Regions from separate parts of the Shewanella sp. HL-SH8 genome, predicted to be linked through region 2. Evidence: predicted binding sites of a transcription regulator. Region 2 holds the regulator's gene; each other region holds the start of a gene.
What was found. The regulator sigma-54, encoded in region 2, starts transcription at its own class of promoters, with help from an activator protein. The targets are predictions, from matches to a motif close to GTTGGCACGNNNNTNGNNT.

Region 1 (4,939 bases), 2.1 Mb from region 2:
GCTAAACCAGAATCTGAACCCACTTCTGCTTCAACATGTAATGATAAGCTTGATGTAAAGTAATTCAATACCCTGCGGTTAATCCACATCTTGGGTATTGAATTAAATGATTATCAGTACTTTCAGTTGTAATAAGTCACTGTAAGTAAATTATATTAGGATAAGTACTTTGATAAATCCGTGCCAGGCTCAATAGGCACTTCTTGCTGTTCACCCTGGAATAAATAGCCTGGCTTGTTACCCACTAATGTCAGCTTACTATCAGCGAGCTTAAGTGCAGTACCTTCTTGAATAGCAATAATGGGGGTGAGCGGATCCACTTGAGTAAACTCATATAAACGCTGGGCACGCGTTTCACCATTATGGCCCGGTGCTTGATAATTACTGTAATGTGGATTGATTTGAAATGGCACTAGGCCGATAGCGGTAAATGAAGGCGGCTCAATAATCGGCATATCGTTCGTGGTGCGAATTGACAAGCCTGCAATGTTAGATCCAGCGCTCCAGCCCACATAAGGCTTACCTTCACTGACCTGCTGTTTAATCAGGTGAACTAAATCATAACGATATAATTCATTGAGTAATTGGAACGTATTACCGCCACCAATAAAAATACCATCGGCATCTTTTATGGCTTGTTTTGGATCGCCGTATTCATCAATACTACTAATACTGATGGGTAAATCAGCTAAGCCTTGGCGAACTTTTTCCAAATATTCACTGTAGCTCATACCAACACCTGCATAAGGAATAAACAGCCATTTTTGTCCTGCTATACACAATGGTTTTATAAGCTCAACAGCATGGTGTAAATACGGGGTGTCACCCACTCTAGAAGCGCTCAATAATAAAGCATTCACTGACATAAAATATCCTTTTTTTCTTCAATAACCACAGTCGATTATCCCCATATTAACAAAGTTAATAGCAGCAAGATAATAGAGATGACTTTCCGGTTTTTGTGTCGCGACATTTAAGTTTCAATTAAGTATCTGTACCTAAAATCTGCGAGTAATAATGTATCTTGGTTGATTAAATCATATTTAATCTACAATACCTTGAAAATCATTTTACCGGACATATTATGTCTGTAGAATGTATTGATATCGGCAATCTTGCCAACACAGGAGCTAAAATGAAGCGTATCTTTTTGTTAATTGCGACCAACATGGCAATTTTGCTAGTGGCCTCAATTGTAATGTCTATTCTAGGAGTTAACACTTCTACGATGAGTGGATTATTAGTGTTTGCTGCCATTTTCGGTTTTGGTGGCGCCTTTATCAGTTTAGCCATTTCAAAATGGATGGCAAAGAAAACCATGGGTTGTGAAGTGATCACCAATCCACGTGATAATACTGAACGCTGGTTAGTTGAAACCGTTGCTCGTCAAGCTGAGCAAGCAGGTATAAAAATGCCAGAAGTGGCAATTTACCAATCACCTGAAATGAATGCGTTTGCTACTGGCCCAAGTAAGAATAATTCACTGGTTGCGGTAAGCTCAGGCTTACTTTATGGCATGACCCAGGATGAAATTGAAGGCGTTCTAGCCCATGAAGTTAGCCACGTTGCTAACGGTGACATGGTAACGTTAACGCTAATTCAAGGTGTAGTGAACACGTTCGTTATTTTTGCAGCACGCGTCGTTGCGGGTATTATTAATAATGTTGTCTCTAGTAACAGTGAAGAAGGTGAAGGTTTAGGTATGTTTGCCTATATGGCCGTGGTGTTTGTATTAGATATGCTGTTTGGTATCTTAGCTTCAATCATTGTGGCTTACTTCTCTCGTATACGTGAGTTTAGAGCCGATGAAGGTGCTGCACGTTTAGCGGGTAAGAATAAGATGATCGCTGCGCTTGAACGTTTAAAAACGGGCCCAGAAGCAGGTGCAATGCCAGCTCAAATGTCAGCGTTAGGTATTAGCGGTAAGCGTTCTATGGCTGAGTTTATGATGAGCCATCCACCACTAGAAAAACGCATTGCGGCTTTAAAGAACAGCTAATATTGCCGGTAAAATAAACACCACTAAACTGGAGCATTGTGCTCCAGTTTTTTTTATAACTTTTATTATGGATGTATTGATGTAGCGCTCGTTTCAAGTTTAGCTTCAATGCTAAAGTCTTGTTATAACATGATAGTTGCTTAAGTACGGTAGTTCGACTAAATTGGATTTAAGCTAAAAAAATCATCCATATAAGGTCTCAATCATGAATAATGACCTTTATTCAATACCATTGTGGCTAGCGTGGATAAAAAGAGGTTGATATGAAAAATATTTTCTTATGTTCCCTATTCGCTGTTTGTTTTGCTGTGCTCCCTTTTTCAATTGGCGCGTCTGCCGCAGAGGAAAACTTAGCTGATTTTCATGCCGGCATGAACGGGTGTGAAAGCTGTCATGTAAATGAAGAACCTTCGGTTGACGGTGGATATGAATTTGAACAATGTCAAAGTTGCCATGGTTCATTAGCTAAAATGAATGATAACCATAAACCGCATGATGGCATGTTGATGTGTGTCGATTGTCATGCGGTACATGAAGTGAATGTAGGTGAACAACCTGCTTGCGAAGCCTGCCACGATGATGGTCGCGTGGCTAAATAGTGCGTAAGCTAATGTGTTGATGATGGTGTTATATCAACACTTTTTGCGACATTTTTTCAATACTATCGATCATTGTCTACTTTGTTTTATCGCCTTCAAATAACCCACCTTGCTAAATCTTTATACCTCTAAAGAGGTATTTTAATTACTTTGTTTTCAATAAGATGCGCAACATTGGTGCGACTTGTTGCACTTTGGCTGCGCAATATTCGATTACTTTCCTAAGTAAATATATAAAAAACCTTTAATTTCAATCCGGTATAAATTTGGCACGCTAGTTGCGATATTAAATGCAATTATTGTAGCGAGAAGATAGGTGTAGGAATGACGGATATTCAATCAAGTTGTGCATATTGTGGTGTTGGCTGTGGATTAACCATCAGCCAAAATTCAACACACACACTTGGTGAAACCGGCTTAGGGTTGACGTTGCAAGGCGACAATGTTCACCCTGCTAACTTTGGTCAGCTATGCGCTAAAGGTGAACGTTTATTAGAAAGCCTAAACCAGCCCAACACATTGCGCTACCCTAAGTTACGCTCAGGTAAACCACTCGATTGGGATGCAGCTACACAATTAATTGCAGATACATTTCAGCAAACCATTGATCAATATGGTTCAGATTCAGTGGCCTTTTATTTATCAGGTCAGTTACTCACCGAAGATTATTATGTTGCCAACAAGTTTGCTAAAGGTTTTTTAAAAACCGCTAATGTCGATACTAATTCACGCCTGTGTATGTCTTCAGCAGTGAGTGCAATGCAACGTGCATTTGGTGAGGATGTGGTGCCAGGTTGTTATCAAGATTTTGAACACGCCCAAGTGATTGTATTAATTGGTGCTAATACCGCATGGACCCATCCGGTTTTATTTCAGCGCATTTTAGCTGCAAAAAAGAACAATGGCGCTAAGCTGGTGGTTATCGACCCTTTATCTACAGCAACAGCTAAACAGGCCGATTTACACTTGGCGATAGCACCAGGTGCTGACTTAGCGTTATTTATTGGCTTGCTGGGTTTTATAGCGGACACCAACACGCTTGAACACAGCTATATTGATGCTCATACCGAAGGTTTTGCTGACGCGATTGGTCAGGCACAACAGATCAGTGCAGATCTGCACATGCTTGCCGACTCTGTAGGGATAGCTTATACGGTCTTGATTGAGTTTTATCAACTTTTTAGCCAGCATGAACAAGTTATTACGGCTAGCTGCCAAGGGGTTAACCAGTCAGTCAATGGTACCGATATTACTAATGCAATGATTAACTGTCATCTTGCGTTAGGTCAAATAGGCCAGGTTGGAGCCGGATTCTTTTCGCTGACCGGACAGCCTAATGCCATGGGCGGGCGAGAAGTAGGTGGTTTGGCTACTCAATTAGCCTGTCATATGGGATTTGCTGATAGTGAGCAGGCGTTACTGGCTGACTTTTGGCAATGTAATACAGTGGCCAAACAAAAAGGCTTAGCCGCTGTCGATATGTTTGATGCATTAGCCGATGGTAAGATAAAAGCTATTTGGATCATGGGCACTAACCCAGTGGTATCGCTACCTAACAGCGCTAAAATTGCCAAAGCACTAGCCGATTGTCCGTTTGTGGTGGTGTCTGAAGTGAGCCCTGACTCTGATACAGCTAAGCTGGCAGATATATTACTTCCTGCCCAAGGCTGGTCTGAAAAGTGTGGCACAGTCACTAATAGCGAGCGCACTATTACCCGCCAACGCAGCTTTATCACTGCCAAAGGTCAGGCAAAACCTGATTGGTGGGCGGTGAGCCAAGTGGCGATTAAAATGGGCTTTAACGGCTTTGATTTCGAACATAACGCCGCTGTATTTAGCGAATTTGCATTACTCAGTGCCAAAGTGAAACAGGCTTTTCCAGATAAACACTTTAATCTTGCCGGACTCGCTGGATTAACGAAAACTCAATATGATGATTTAGTGCCAACACAGTGGCCAGTCGCAAGCATTGAACAAATAGGTCAGCAACATCAGCGTGTGTTTTCAAATGGTCAGTTTTCTACTATCAGCGGTAAAGCACAGTTTATTACGCCTGCGAACGTATCAACTCACTTAGCCAAAGGGCAATCAGTGAATGGTGTTGATAGTATTGAGTCAAGTACCCCCGCGTTATTGCTCAACAGTGGTCGCAGCCGAGATCAGTGGCATACCATGACACGAACAGGTCATATTGCAAGTCTGAGGGCAAGAGTGCCAGAACCTGTGATCCATTTACATCCAAAACAACTGGGTTTATTTAATCTAGTGGAAGGTGGGTTAGCCCGTATTCAAGCGGAACAAAAAACAGAATCAAAGCCCCGAGCTTTTACAATGGCTCGAG
Region 2 (4,939 bases):
TTAAAGATCCTAGAATTGAGCGACCTGATTTTGTGGCTGACAATCTTCGCACGACAGAATTTAATAAACTCGGGTTTATTGACAGCAAAGTTAGCGCCGAGCATATGGAACATTTCACCAGCACAAATACCACTTCATTTACTGCGCCTGTACTCCTTCTTTACCCTGAGAATGGTAAAGCGCAGTGGCAAATAACAGCTAAAAATGCGACCTTAGCTCAACATTCAAATGAAGTCAGTTTACATAACGATGTAGTAATTGATGCCATTGATATTGAAGAACCATTACAATCACTTGAAACTCAACAAGTCACCTTTAATTTAAACACTATGATAGGTCGTTCTGAAGAGTCAGTTACCATTAAAGGTAATGGTTTTATTATTCAAGGCTTAGGGCTATTTGCCGATCTCAATGCAGAACAAATTACCTTACTCAGCCAGGTAGAAGGGACATATGAACCACATTAAGTTTTTAACCACATTGCTCGGTAAAAGCAGTGTTATTTGCACTTTAGCGATTAGTGTATTAGCAGGCAACGCCGTAGCTAAAGAAGGCGATTTGAAGCAAGAGCTTAAAATTGCTGCCGTAAGTCAACGAGCAGACGTTAAAAATAATCAAATTATTTTTAACGGCCCAGTAAAAATTACCCAAGGCTCGATCAATATCGAAGCCGATGAACTGCGGGCATTTTCAGCTGAAAACGGCCAGACTAAAACGCTCATTGCGACCGGTAACCCTGCTACATTTTCACAAGAACTTGATGATGGTCGCATAGGTACAGCAAGCGCCAATGAAATTCGTTATGACTTAGCAACAACTGGACTGTTATTAACCGGTAACGCTAAGCTAGATCAAGCAGGCAGTAAAGTGACTGGTAACGTGATCCGTTACAATATCAATGCTCAGGAACTTATCGCTGAAAGTACCGGTAAAGGTGAAGATCGTGTTATTACCATTATTCAACCGGAAAATTTCCAAAATGATGAGTCACCAGCACAAAAATTACCTGAAATCCCGTTAAAAAAGCAAGGTAACCAATGACCCAAATTACCTTAACAGCTGAGAACTTAGCCAAAAGCTATAAAAGCCGTCAAGTGGTTAAAAGTGTCAGCTTAACTGTAAAAACAGGCCAAATTGTCGGACTACTTGGTCCCAATGGCGCAGGTAAAACGACCACGTTTTATATGGTTGTTGGTTTAGTCAAAAGTGACCATGGCCGCATTTTAATTGATGACGATGACTTAACTGCTGACCCAATGCATTTACGTGCGCGAAAAGGTATTGGCTATTTACCACAAGAAGCCAGTATTTTTAGAAAGCTCAGTGTGCACGATAATATTATGGCCGTGTTGCAAACCCGAAAATCGATGACTTCGGATGAGCGAATTCAGGAACTGGAGCATCTTTTAGAAGAATTCCATATTACCCATATTCGCGATAGCTTAGGCATGTCGCTATCTGGTGGTGAAAGACGACGGGTAGAAATTGCACGCGCTTTAGCAGCCAATCCTAAATTTATATTGTTAGATGAGCCCTTTGCGGGTGTTGACCCTATTTCAGTGATTGATATTAAGAAAATTATTCTGCAACTCAAACACCGTGGCCTAGGCGTATTAATTACTGATCATAATGTCCGTGAAACACTTGATGTGTGTGAGCGGGCATATATTGTTAGCCAGGGGAATTTGATTGCCGAAGGCACCCCAACTGAAGTACTCAACAATCAGCAAGTTCGAGCAGTATACTTAGGCGAACAATTCAAGCTATAGTTAATCTAAATAGGATCTGAAGCACTTGCTTGGCAAAATGTTTCTGGCGACTAAGTTAATTGATCGTGTATAGGTAAAGTAAAACCATTTGTTAAAAAATTGCGACTATCACTCACTTTAATCAGTGTAGAAAGCCGAATTCTTCTAGGGATCAGCAGTAATGAAAGCTTCACTCCAACTTAAAATGGGTCAGCACCTCACTATGACCCCACAGCTGCAACAAGCTATACGTTTGCTGCAGTTATCATCTTTGGAGTTACAGCAAGAAATTCAACAAGTATTAGATTCCAATCCTTTGCTTGAAATGGAAGATGAATTTTCAGCACTTAGCAACAAAAATGATAACTCAAAAGACCTATCAGAAACTGACTTCAATGAAGTAAGCGCACCTGTAGTCGAAAAAGACACTTCAAATGTCGACACCGCAGAGTCAATGACTAAAGAGCAAATGTCTGAAGACTTGCCAATGGACACTACCTGGGATGAAGTGTACAGCGCCTCCCCAATGGCAAGCCCTGGTTCGGGTTCTGGCAGCATGCCAAATGATGACATGCCCTTCCAAGGTGAAACATCCGAAGGATTATACGAGCATTTAGAATGGCAAAAAAATCTAACGCCTTTTTCTGAAACAGACCTCGCTATTGCCACAGCCATTATTGATGCCATTGATGACACAGGTTATCTCACCCAAAGTACTGAAGATATTTTAGAAGCTATGGGCGATGATTCTGTCGAATTAGACGAAGTCGAAGCGGTACTAAAACGTATACAACATTTCGACCCTCTGGGTGTCGCCTCACGTAGCTTAAGTGAATGTTTATTGATTCAACTTGTTCAGTTTGCCCCAGACACGCCCCATATTGATAATGCCAGAATGTTAATCAAAGATTATTTAGATTTGATTGCTGGACGTGATTTTCGCACACTCATGCGCAAAACTAAGCTAAAAGAAGATGAGCTGCGCGAAGCAATTGAATTAATTCAATCTTTAAATCCACGTCCTGGCACGATGATCACCCCACCGGATGATGAATATGTTATCCCAGACGTGTCAGTGACCAAAAAGAATGGCCGTTGGGTGGTTGAATTGAACCCTGATAACATGCCAAAAATAGGTATTAATCAACAATATGCCGCCATGGCAAAAAGCAGTAAGAGTTCAACAGACACTCAATTTATTCGAGGTCACTTACAAGAAGCCAAATGGTTTATCAAAAGCTTAGAAAGCCGCAGCGACACCCTGCTTAAAGTATCCAATTGTATTGTGCAATTTCAGCAAGGTTTTTTTGAGTACGGTGCTGAAGCCATGAAGCCTATGGTGTTGAATGACATAGCTGAAGCTGTCGAAATGCATGAGTCCACTATTTCGCGTGTCACCACACAAAAGTATATGCACACACCGCGCGGACTGTTCGAACTTAAGTATTTTTTCTCTAGCCATGTCAGTACTGATGATGGCGGAGAATGTTCGTCTACAGCAATTAGAGCTTTTATTAAAAAGCTGGTTGCTGCTGAAAACCAGAAAAAACCACTAAGCGACAGTAAAATGGCAGATCTTCTGGCAGAACAAGGGATTAATGTTGCACGTCGCACCATAGCGAAATACCGCGAAGCGATGATGATCCCTCCCTCAAACCAACGTAAGAGTTTATAATCTACCTAGGCAATTGGAGGATAAATATGCAAATCACCTTAACGGGTCATCATATTGAAATTACTGAATCACTAAGAGAATATGTCACAAGTAAGTTTACAAAACTTGAACGACATTTCGATCAGATCAATAATGTCCACGTAGTATTAAATGTCGAAAAGCAACAACAGATAGCTGAAGCAAAAGTCAGCTTGAATGGAGCTGAGGTATTTGCGACATCTGAACATGCTGATATGTATCACGCTATAGACGCCCTGATTGATAAACTCGATCGTCAGGTCATTAAACACAAAGAGAAATTAACTAAGCATTAATGATGGAACTTAGTACCATCCTGCAGCCGGAATGCACCTCCTGTGCCACACCGGGCAGTAAGAAAAAGGTACTGGAGCTTATCAGCGATTTAGCTGCAGCCCAGTACCCATCCCTCTCTTCACAAGAGATTTTTGAAAGCCTAGTGGCCAGAGAAAAAATGGGTAGCACAGGAATAGGCTCTGGCATTGCAATCCCGCATGGTCGTTTAACGTCCATCGTTCGCCCTATCGCGGTTTTTATAAAGTGCGAAGAAGCGATTTCATTTGATGCTATCGACAAACAACCAGTGGATCTCTTATTTGCATTACTGGTGCCAGCAGACCAGTGTCAGCAACATCTCAGTACCCTATCCTCAATGGCTGAAAAGTTATCGGATAAACATATTCTTAAGCAGTTACGAAAAGCAAGTAACTCAACTGAACTCTATCAGGTTATCACAGCATGAAATTAGTCATTGTATCCGGTCGTTCGGGCTCAGGTAAATCTGTCGCACTTAGGGTACTAGAAGACCTAGGTTACTATTGCGTTGATAACTTACCACTGCCCTTAATTGGACGGCTATTAGAACAGCTTAGAAACACCAATGAACTGGTGGCTATAAGTGTTGATGTTCGAAATATAGAAGAGCAAGGTAAAGTATTACAGCAGCAGCTAGCGTGGTTATCTGACGATACGGAAGTCATAAGCTTTTTTTTACAGGCAAGTGATGAGGCACTACTAAAACGTTACAGTGAAACCCGACGACTACATCCTTTATCGAAAAAGAATATGTCCCTACAAGATGCGATTCAATTTGAAGGTGAGCTACTAGCGCCTATTTCTGAATACGTAGACCATTTTATCGATACATCTAAGCTAAATATTTATCAACTTAGTGATCAAGTACGTGAAATTTTAATGGGCAGTGTTGATAAAGAGTTAGTGATCAATTTTGAGTCATTTGGTTTTAAATATGGCATGCCTGCCGAAGCCGATTTTATGTTTGATGTACGCTTTTTACCTAACCCACATTGGGAAATAGAATTACGCCCCTTTACTGGATTAGATGAACCCGTACAGGAATTTCTTGGCCAGCAACCGCTGGTAAATAAATTCATTTGGCAAATAGAAAACCTATTTGAAACATGGATGCCCCACTTAGAGCGCAATAACCGCAGCTACCTAACCATAGCTATTGGTTGTACTGGTGGCCAGCATCGTT
Region 3 (4,939 bases), 920 kb from region 2:
GATAGTCTCAGCGATTATTTTACCCGGTTTAGGAATTGGTCTAGTGGTTGCTGTGTTTCAAGCAGCAACATCGATTAATGAGCAAACATTGAGTTTTCTACCTAGATTATTGGTGACTTTATTTGCATTGATGTTTCTAGGACACTGGCTTATACAGACTATGATGGATTTTTTCTTCGAGATGATTAACCTTATCCCTGTAGTGATTGGGTAGGCCGATGGAAATATTGTTTGATGAAATCAGTCAGACAATTGCCATGTATCTATGGCCGCTCTTTCGCATATCAGCCATGTTGATGACCATGACTGTCTTTGGCGCCAATACAACGCCCTCTCGCGTCAGATTACTTTTCTCAATGGCATTTACGTTTGCCATTGTGCCTGTACTCCCCCTGTTGAAAATGTAGAGCTATTTGCACTTAGCTCAGTGTTTATTACTTTACAACAGCTTTTAATTGGTACTGCAATGGGCTTTGTGAGTGTGATGATGATGCAAACATTCGTGCTGACAGGACATATTATTGGTATGCAAACCAGTTTAGGTTTTGCATCAATGGTTGATCCGGGCTCTGGTGAGCAAACCCCTGTGGTGGGTAATATATTCTTGCTTCTTGCTACGTTAATATTTTTAGCTGTTGATGGTCACTTACTAATGTTTAGAATGATTGTCGCCAGTTTTGAAACTATTCCAGTATCGGCAGAAGGTATTAATATTACCACCTATAAAAATCTTGCTGAATGGGGATCTTATATGTTCGGCGCGGCACTAACTATGTCTATCTCAGCCATTGTTGCGTTATTATTGATCAATTTATCTTTTGGTGTAATGACCCGTGCATCACCACAGTTGAACATCTTTTCAATAGGTTTTCCAGTCACCATGGTTAGCGGATTAGTGATATTGTGGCTAACATTAGGTCCTATCATGGCACATTTTGATGAAGTATGGTTAGCAGCCCAATTATTGATGTGTGATATTTTACAACTGCAATGCCAAATTGATGGTGATGTTGCTTTTTAAGGACACAGTAAATGTCAGAAGCTGACAGTGGTCAAGAACGCACAGAAGAGCCCACCAGTAAGCGTCTTGAACAGGCGCGTGAAAAAGGTCAGGTTGCTCGCTCTAAAGAGTTAGGCACTGCTGCGGTATTACTTGCTGCATCGGTTGGCTTTGCTATGACTGGGCCTGCTATCGCCAAAAGTTTATATACCATAATGAAACAAATTTTTACCATGGAGCGAGATCAAATCTTTGATACTAATTCGATGTATCGAATTTGGGGCGTGGTGGGCAATGAGCTTGCTTGGCCTTTGGTAAGTTTTATTGCTTTGCTCGCTTTGGTATCTTTTTTGGGCAATATCGTTTTAGGTGGCTTGTCTTTTTCTGTAAAAGCTTTTATGCCCAAGGGCAGTAAAATGAGTCCCGTTAGTGGATTTAAGCGAATGTTTGGAACGCAGGCGTTAGTGGAGTTAACTAAGGGTATAGCCAAATTTTCGGTAGTAGCCATTGCTGCGTATTTCTTACTAAAGTTCTATTTTTACGATATTTTAATGTTGTCTAGCGACCATTTACCTGGCAACGTTTACCATGCTTTAGATTTATTAGTATGGATGTTTATTCTGTTATGTTCCTCGATGCTAATCATTGTGATTATTGATGTACCGTTTCAAATTTGGAATCACAATAAACAACTTAAAATGACCAAACAAGAAATTAAAGACGAGTACAAAGATTCTGAAGGCCAACCTGAAGTTAAAGGCCGTGTCAGACAACTGCAACGAGAAATGGCGCAAACAAGGATGATGGCCGAAGTGCCCAATGCTGATGTTATTGTGGTCAACCCTGAACACTATGCTGTAGCGGTTAAATATGATGTTGCCCGCTCCTCCGCACCATTTTTAATTGCTAAAGGAGTTGATGATGTTGCATTTAAAATTCGTGAAATCGCTCGTGAGCATAACGTTGCGATTGTGTCTGCACCACCATTAGCAAGGGCTATTTATCATACAACAAAAGTAGGTCAACAAGTGCCAGAAGGCTTATTTACCGCTGTTGCTCAGGTGCTTGCATATGTATTTCAGTTAAAACAATACCAAAAAGGTAAGGGGCGTCGTCCTATACCAGTCCCGTTAAAACAACCCATTCCGGATGAACTAAAGCATTAATAACACTCTTAGATTGTTTTTTAATCCTAGTAAATAGATTCTATTATCAAATTATGATTGAATTTTTTTGTTGGCTTAATTCTTGCTATTTGACTGTACGCGTCAAAAATTCATCAGTAAAAGGCTTTCGCGAATGGATGTAAAAGCAGTTTTCGGGCAATTTAAACAAATCCGACCATCAACCTTTAAAGGAATTGGTACGCCTCTGTTAGTGTTGGCGGCATTAGGGATGATTGTTTTACCGATCCCGCCATTCTTATTAGATATCTTGTTTTCATTCAACATTGCACTGGCTTTAGTCGTGCTGCTTGTCGCTATTTATACCGACAGGCCACTCGATTTCGCCGCTTTCCCCACAGTACTTTTAGTGGCTACTTTACTAAGACTTGCCTTAAATGTGGCTTCAACTCGAGTGGTATTACTAGAAGGTCATAATGGTGGCGACGCGGCGGGTAAAGTCATTGAAGCCTTCGGTTCAGTGGTTATTGGTGGTAACTATGCTGTTGGCTTAGTTGTATTTTTAATCTTGATTATTATCAACTTTGCTGTTGTTACTAAAGGTGCAGGTCGTATCTCAGAGGTCAGTGCGCGGTTTACCTTGGATGCTATGCCCGGTAAACAAATGGCCATTGATGCTGACTTGAACGCTGGCATTTTAAATCAAGATCAAGCGCGTATTCGTCGCGAAGAAGTCACTCGCGAGGCAGACTTTTATGGTGCGATGGACGGTGCCTCAAAATTTGTAAAAGGCGATGCCATAGCCGGTATTATGATTTTGGTGATTAACATGTTGGGCGGCTTCGTCATTGGTATGGTTCAGCATGGAATGGATTTTTCTAGTGCAGTAGAAGTTTACACTCTACTGACTATTGGTGATGGTCTAGTCGCTCAAATACCTGGTTTACTACTTTCAATTGCAGCTGCTCTAATGGTTACTCGTCAAAATGAATCTGGTGACATGGGCCAGATGATGATGAGTCAGATGTTTGACAAGCCTAAGTCGTTAGCTATTGCAGCAGGTTTGTTATTTGTTATGGGTATTGTACCTGGTATGCCACATGTTGCCTTTATCAGTTTTGCATTTTTGACAGCCGGTGCGGCTTATTTTGTTAACAAACGTATTAATGATAGAAAATCCGCAGCATTAGAGCTTGTCAAAAAAGGCCCGCCAGATATTAAAGATAAAGAACCAAAAGATTTAAGTTGGGACGATGTTCGTCACGTTGACACTATCGGTTTAGAAGTCGGATATAGACTCATCCCCTTAGTTGATAAAGGTCAAGGTGGAGAGTTATTAAGTAGAATTAAAGGGGTGCGTAAAAAGCTATCACAAGAGTTAGGTTTTCTAGTGCCAGCAGTGCATATTCGTGACAATCTCGATTTATCGCCAAATTCATATCGTATTCATTTAATGGGCGTGGTGGTTGGTGAGGCTGAGGTGAGGCATGATTGTGAGTTAGCCATTAACCCTGGGCAGGTTTATGGCAAGCTTGATGGCATAGAAACTACCGATCCTGCATTTGGGCTAGAAGCCGTTTGGATTGCACCAGAGCAACGTGAGCATGCGCAAACACTAGGCTATACAGTGGTAGATACTGCAACTGTGGTAGCAACTCATATCAGCCAATTACTCAGTAATAATGCTGCTAAGTTATTAGGCTATGAAGAAGTACAACAATTAATGGACATGCTTTCTAAACAGTCACCAAAACTTGTTGATGGCTTTATACCGGATGTAATGTCGCTAGGTAATGTGGTTAAAGTAATGCAAAATCTATTGAATGAAGGCGTGTCTGTGCGTGACTTACGTACTATAGTGCAAACTTTGCTGGAATACGGCACCAAAAGTAATGATACTGAAGTACTTACCGCTGCAGTTCGAATCGCGCTAAAACGTATGATTGTGCAAGAAATATCCGGACCTGAGCTAGAAATCCCCGTCATTACTTTGGCTCCAGAGTTGGAACAAATGTTGCATAAGTCTATGCAGGCGACAGGGGGAGAGGGGCCAAATATTGAACCAGGCCTTGCAGAACGCATGCAGCAGTCATTACTTGATGCTTCACAGAAACAAGAAATGGTCGGTCAGCCAGCCATTTTATTGACATCAGGCATGCTACGTTCAACTCTGTCACGATTTGTTAAGTACACTATTCCAAATTTAAGGGTAATTTCGTATCAAGAAATTCCAGATGAGAAACAGATACGGATTGTTTCATCTGTTGGCCAATAGTGATAACGTCAGATAAAAGAGGTGCGTAAGTGAAAATTAAACGATTTTTTGCCAAAGATATGCGCGCAGCATTAGCGCAAGTAAAAGAGACCCTTGGCTCTGACGCTGTCATTATGTCGAATAAAAAAGTGGCAGGCGGGATCGAGATTGTCGCCGCCGTTGATTACGATGAGCCTAAGGCGAGTGCCGCTATGGCGGCACCGACTCCAGGCTTTATGGATCTAAGTGAGGATCGCGTATCACTTGCATCTAACTCTGTAATCAAGGCAAAGACAAAAATTAATCCACCGCCAGCGGCAGATTCATTACAAGCGTTGTTAGAGAAACAACAAAGCCGCTTAAGTCAGCAAATGCCTCCTAAAAAAGATGACTCTGATTTACCTGAATGGGCGCGCCAATTACAAGGCGTGACAGCTGAGGCGAAGCCAGCTAAACCCCAATATCAGCAACAAGCTGGATTTGATAAGCAGTCAAAAAATAATAAGGTCAGTTCGACCGAAATGGATGCGCTTCGTGAAGAAATGGCTTCATTACGTAACT
Region 4 (4,939 bases), 370 kb from region 2:
ATAATTGAGTACACAGCTAAACTTGAAGAAAGTAAGATTAGCACTAACATTACTCCCAGTATCGTAGAGGTTAAACTACCGCGTTTTAACATTTTCGATCCATTTTATGACGTTTTTCAGCTGAATTAGTGTGACATGTTTATCTACTTAAAACACCACTGAAACACAGGTGAAAAGAGAGTTCTACATTAGCTAGCGCTTTAATACATTAACAGAATTGAAAAAATGTGAGATACAACACGTTCACATATTGATCTGGCGCATACTTCTATCTCTATACCCCGAAAGGGGTATTCTTAATTAAGGCTTAAATAGCTAATTTTGACCTTGGAAAGATCGTGGTTATAAATTAATTATAAAGTAACACGGAGTGAAGGTGATGAAGATGAACATAACAAATACTGTATTAAGTGCAGTCATTGCGACCAGCTTTTTAGCTGCTGGTGCAATAGCAAGTGATAAGACTGAACCCCGCAGTGAAGTATATAAAGATAAGTATTCTGCTCAGTATGAGTCTTGGCATGATACCAGCGAAAGTAAAGAAATTGTTGATATGCTGGAAGAGGTACCTAGCTTAGTGGTTTTATGGGCAGGTTACGGTTTCGCAAAAGATTATAATGCACCACGTGGTCACCATTATGCGGTTACTGACGTCACTAACACATTACGTACTGGCGCCCCTAAAAATGCTGAAGACGGCCCAATGCCGATGGCATGTTGGAGTTGTAAAAGTCCAGATGTTCCCCGTGTAATCGAAGAGCAAGGCGAAGATGGCTATTTTACGGGCAAATGGGCTAAAGGCGGACCTGAAATTGTTAACACAATCGGTTGTAGTGACTGTCATGAAAAAGGATCGCCTAAATTACGCATCTCTCGTCCATATGTCGATCGTGCATTAGGTGCAATTGGCACACCTTTTGATAAAGCGTCACGTAAAGATAAGCAATCTATGGTTTGTGCGCAGTGCCATGTAGAGTACTACTTCGAGAAAACCGCTGATAAACCTGGTTTTGTGAAGTTCCCGTGGGATATGGGAACTACTGTTGAGCAAATGGAAGTTTACTACGACAATATGGAGTTCTCTGATTGGACCCATGCTGTATCTCGAACTCCTATGCTTAAAGCACAGCATCCAGGTTATGAAACTTGGAAAGCAGGTGTGCACGGAAAAAACAACGTAACCTGTACAGATTGTCATATGCCTAAAGTGGCTAAAGCAAATGGTAAAGGTAAGTTTACCGATCACAAAGTGGGTAATCCGTTCGATCGTTTTGATGAAACCTGTGCTACCTGCCATAGCCAAAGCAAAGAGTTCATGGTTAATTTAACTAATGAACGCAAGCAAAAAGTAGGTGAACTTAAAGCCAGTGCTGAAGCACAATTAGTTAAAGCTCACTTTGAAGCAAAAGCGGCTTGGGATGCGGGTGCAACTGAAGCTGAAATGAAGCCTATCCTTATGGATATCCGTCATTCACAGTGGCGTTGGGACTATGCAACTGCATCACATGGTGTTGCGGCTCACGCAGCTGATGAAGCGTTACGTATTTTAGGCACCGCGGTTGATAAAGCGGCTAATGCACGTATTAAGCTTGCTCACCTATTGGCGGCTAAAGGTGTTAAGCAACCCATTGCTTATCCTGACACGTCGACTAAAGCAAAAGCGCAAGCAGCATTAGGCATGGACATGAAAACAATGAATGCAGAAAAAGAAGCATTCAAGAAAAATCTAGTGCCTAAATGGCAAGAAGAAGCAAAAAAACGCGAAGCGACTTATAAGTAAGTTGTAAGTTTACTCAAGGCAACTTTGAAGAGTTAACTTGAATTAGCTAAATGCTTTAGTAAAGCCCTCGAAAGAGGGCTTTTTTTTATGCGGTTTATCACTTGGCTAACACTAATCTTTTCTTCGCTCATTTCATCGTAGAGCTGCACCAATATCAAGCGGCCTAGTTTTTAGTGCACCATTATGGTGCTAAATTGTCGCTATTTTTATTGAAAATTTACTCTATTTCTATTTAAAACATTAACTTAAAAAACTGGCCTGATGATTGAATCTGTTTTATCAACAAATATATAACAAATTCATATTTTATTAATTTTTGGAGGTCGGGATGAAACTCGTCAGCGCAATCATCAAACCATTTAAATTGGATGATGTCCGTGAAGCAATAGCTGGTATGGGCATTGAGGGTATGACAGTTACTGAGGTGAAAGGTTTTGGTCGTCAAAAAGGTCACACTGAGCTTTATCGTGGTGCTGAATATCAAGTTGATTTTTTACCTAAAGTAAAATTAGAAATAGCCACTAAAGAAGAAAACCTAGATATGTTAATTGAGGCTATTACCACTGCAGCGCATACCGGCAAAATTGGTGACGGTAAGATTTTTGTAACTAATTTAGAACAAGCCGTGCGTATTCGTACCGGTGAAGTTGATAACGAAGCATTATAAGGGGCAATGATAATGGAAGAATTAGCAAAATTAGGACTAACTGTTAGCGAGTTACGCTTTGCATTAGATACTTTCTATTTTTTGATCTCTGGTGCATTAGTGATGTGGATGGCTGCAGGGTTTGCCATGTTGGAAGCTGGCTTAGTACGTTCAAAAAATACCACTGAAATTTTAACTAAAAACGTATGTCTATATGCTATCGCTTGTGTAACCTACCTGCTTGTTGGATATAACATCATGTATGTCGACAACGCTGAAGGCGGTATTATTCCTTCATTTGGAGCATTAATTGGTTCGCAAGCTGCTGATGCTGACCACGCATTAGAGTCTGACTTTTTCTTTCAAGTTGTATTTGTTGCTACCGCGATGTCGATTGTATCGGGTGCAGTTGCAGAACGCATGAAGTTATGGGCTTTCCTGGCATTTTCAGTGTTTATGACGACGATTATTTATCCTGTTGAAGGCTATTGGACTTGGGGCGGTGGATTTTTATCAGAAGCTGGTTTTGTTGATTTTGCGGGCAGTGGCATAGTACACATGGCGGGTGCAGCAGCGGCTGTTGCTGGTGTATTATTACTGGGTGCTCGTAAAGGCAAATACGGTGCTAACGGCCAGGTTAATCCAATTCCAGGCTCTAATTTACCAATGGCAACCTTAGGGATGTTTATTCTGTGGATGGGTTGGTTTGGCTTTAACGGTGGTTCACAGTTATTGGTGTCTGATGCTGAAAATGCGTCAGCCGTGGCTAAGGTTTTCGTCAACACTAACTCCGCCGCCGCATTCGGTGCTATAGCCGCCTTGATTGTGTGTAAAGTGGTGTGGGGTAAAGCTGATTTAACTATGATATTAAACGGTGCTTTAGCAGGTCTTGTGGCAATTACGGCAGATCCATTATCGCCTTCACTTGTTATGGCTGGTGTCATTGGCTTAGTTGCTGGTGGTGTGGTTATTTTCTCAATTATTGGTTTTGACCGTATCAAAATTGACGATCCAGTGGGCGCAATCTCAGTTCATGGAGTAGCAGGTTTATTAGGACTAATGCTAGTGCCATTATCAAATGCTGATGCAAGCTTTGGGTCGCAGTTATTCGGTGCAGCAGTTATCTTTGGCTGGGTATTCTCAGCGTCACTTTTAGTTTGGTTTGTTCTCAAGGTGACTATGGGTATTCGTGTTAGTGAAGAGGAAGAGTATGTCGGTATGGATGCATCTGACTGTGGTATTGACGCTTATCCTGAGTTTGTTAGCGTAAAAAACGGTAGCTAATTTTACAAGTGTCGTAATATTTAAGCAGAGTCCTTTAGGGCTCTGTTTTTTTATGTGCTAGATTTATTGTTTATGACATCATTTGAGACGGCCTATGAATACCTTCAATCACTTTATGACTTTTACGGTAATCGCGATAAGTTCTATGGTCAGTTATTCACTTAGCGCAGGGCAAGTTGTAGTAAGAAAGTCATCTGAACAATTTGATGCTTTTGCCGTTCGCGATCAAATTGCTAAAGAGTTCGAATGGCAAGAGGCGCTCAGAATGCAGCAGCAAATTGAAATTTTACAGGCCCTGCCAGTGGGCTGTATTCCATTTGCTTTGCCGTATCGATATTTTAGCTGTAATGGCTTTGCTTATCGTCCGTATGACTATCAAAATAAAGAGTTATTTATTAAAATAGATCCGCCTAAGCATCCAGCACAACCTAAATAGTACTCTGTTAATCTGAGTTGAACTGGTGGATGCCCGTTGTTAAATTCACGTCTTTTTGGCTGAAAAGGGTTTACTTGACTAAACTTACCTTATTCGTATTTCGATTAAGAGGGTTGGGTTATGTGGTCTATTACCTTTCAAAAGTACGTCAATCCTATTACTGGCTTACATCAACTTAAGCAAAGAGTGTTACCTATATTGGTAATGTTTGCACTTTTTTTGCCACTGTCTGGCTGTCAGTCCACGTCTGTTTCAGTAGAGCCCATTGATTTGGAATCACTATTTCATGACGAGCTATTTACCACAACTGAGATCATCTCACCTGAGCAAATTTATAGCTTACCTTCTTCTTATGTCGCCCAAATAAAGCAAGTTTATTCAAGAGACAATGCCACTCAACATCGAAAAATGCCTATTCACCAGTGGCTGGCCCAATATATTGGAGCGCAAAATGGCGGCTTTGAATACCGAGACCATTACACACGCCCTGCCAGTGAAACGGCCATTAATCGGCAGGGCAACTGTATGTCGCTGGTAGTATTATCAGCCGCATTAGCGGATGTGTTTAATATACCTGTAGAATTTCAAGATATTGATGTTGAGCCTGTTTGGGATAGACGAGGTGGATTTTATCTTGTAAATGGCCATGTTAATTTATTCTTAGTCGCCACTACTGATGCTAATACTGTTTCATTTCGTGACAGCAAGATATTAGTTGATTTTCTACCTGAAAGGGCTGTGCGTGGTTTTGGTCAAAAACGAGTCAATAAGCAAACCTTGACCGCAATGTATT

Region 1: a site for sigma-54 is predicted at 2,864-2,882, ahead of ACRWQN_RS13755 (molybdopterin oxidoreductase family protein). Genes of this name have one in related genera too.
Region 3: a site for sigma-54 is predicted at 2,236-2,254, ahead of flhA (flagellar biosynthesis protein FlhA). Genes of this name have one in related genera too.
Region 4: a site for sigma-54 is predicted at 2,033-2,051, ahead of ACRWQN_RS05585 (P-II family nitrogen regulator). Genes of this name have one in related genera too.

What each region holds. Positions count from the first base shown of each region.
Region 1 covers NZ_CP195039.1:3,118,813-3,123,751, reverse strand. Annotated here, with positions in the region: gene ACRWQN_RS13775 (MATE family efflux transporter) at 1-63, shown strand, start outside; gene pepE (dipeptidase PepE) at 156-866, opposite strand; gene htpX (protease HtpX) at 1,136-1,999, shown strand; gene ACRWQN_RS13760 (cytochrome c3 family protein) at 2,263-2,598, shown strand; gene ACRWQN_RS13755 (molybdopterin oxidoreductase family protein) at 2,923-4,939, shown strand, end outside.
Region 2 covers NZ_CP195039.1:870,197-875,135, reverse strand. Annotated here, with positions in the region: gene lptC (LPS export ABC transporter periplasmic protein LptC) at 1-467, shown strand, start outside; gene lptA (lipopolysaccharide transport periplasmic protein LptA) at 454-1,041, shown strand; gene lptB (LPS export ABC transporter ATP-binding protein) at 1,038-1,769, shown strand; gene ACRWQN_RS03965 (RNA polymerase factor sigma-54) at 1,930-3,423, shown strand; gene hpf (ribosome hibernation promoting factor) at 3,450-3,737, shown strand; gene ptsN (PTS IIA-like nitrogen regulatory protein PtsN) at 3,740-4,183, shown strand; gene rapZ (RNase adapter RapZ) at 4,180-4,939, shown strand, end outside.
Region 3 covers NZ_CP195039.1:1,795,048-1,799,986, forward strand. Annotated here, with positions in the region: gene fliQ (flagellar biosynthesis protein FliQ) at 1-214, shown strand, start outside; partial or broken gene fliR (flagellar biosynthetic protein FliR) at 219-1,021, shown strand; gene flhB (flagellar biosynthesis protein FlhB) at 1,033-2,166, shown strand; gene flhA (flagellar biosynthesis protein FlhA) at 2,300-4,399, shown strand; gene flhF (flagellar biosynthesis protein FlhF) at 4,429-4,939, shown strand, end outside.
Region 4 covers NZ_CP195039.1:1,244,211-1,249,149, forward strand. Annotated here, with positions in the region: gene narQ (nitrate/nitrite two-component system sensor histidine kinase NarQ) at 1-92, opposite strand, end outside; gene nrfA (ammonia-forming nitrite reductase cytochrome c552 subunit) at 386-1,780, shown strand; gene ACRWQN_RS05585 (P-II family nitrogen regulator) at 2,109-2,447, shown strand; gene ACRWQN_RS05590 (ammonium transporter) at 2,460-3,710, shown strand; gene ACRWQN_RS05595 (hypothetical protein) at 3,826-4,146, shown strand; gene ACRWQN_RS05600 (tetratricopeptide repeat protein) at 4,351-4,939, shown strand, end outside.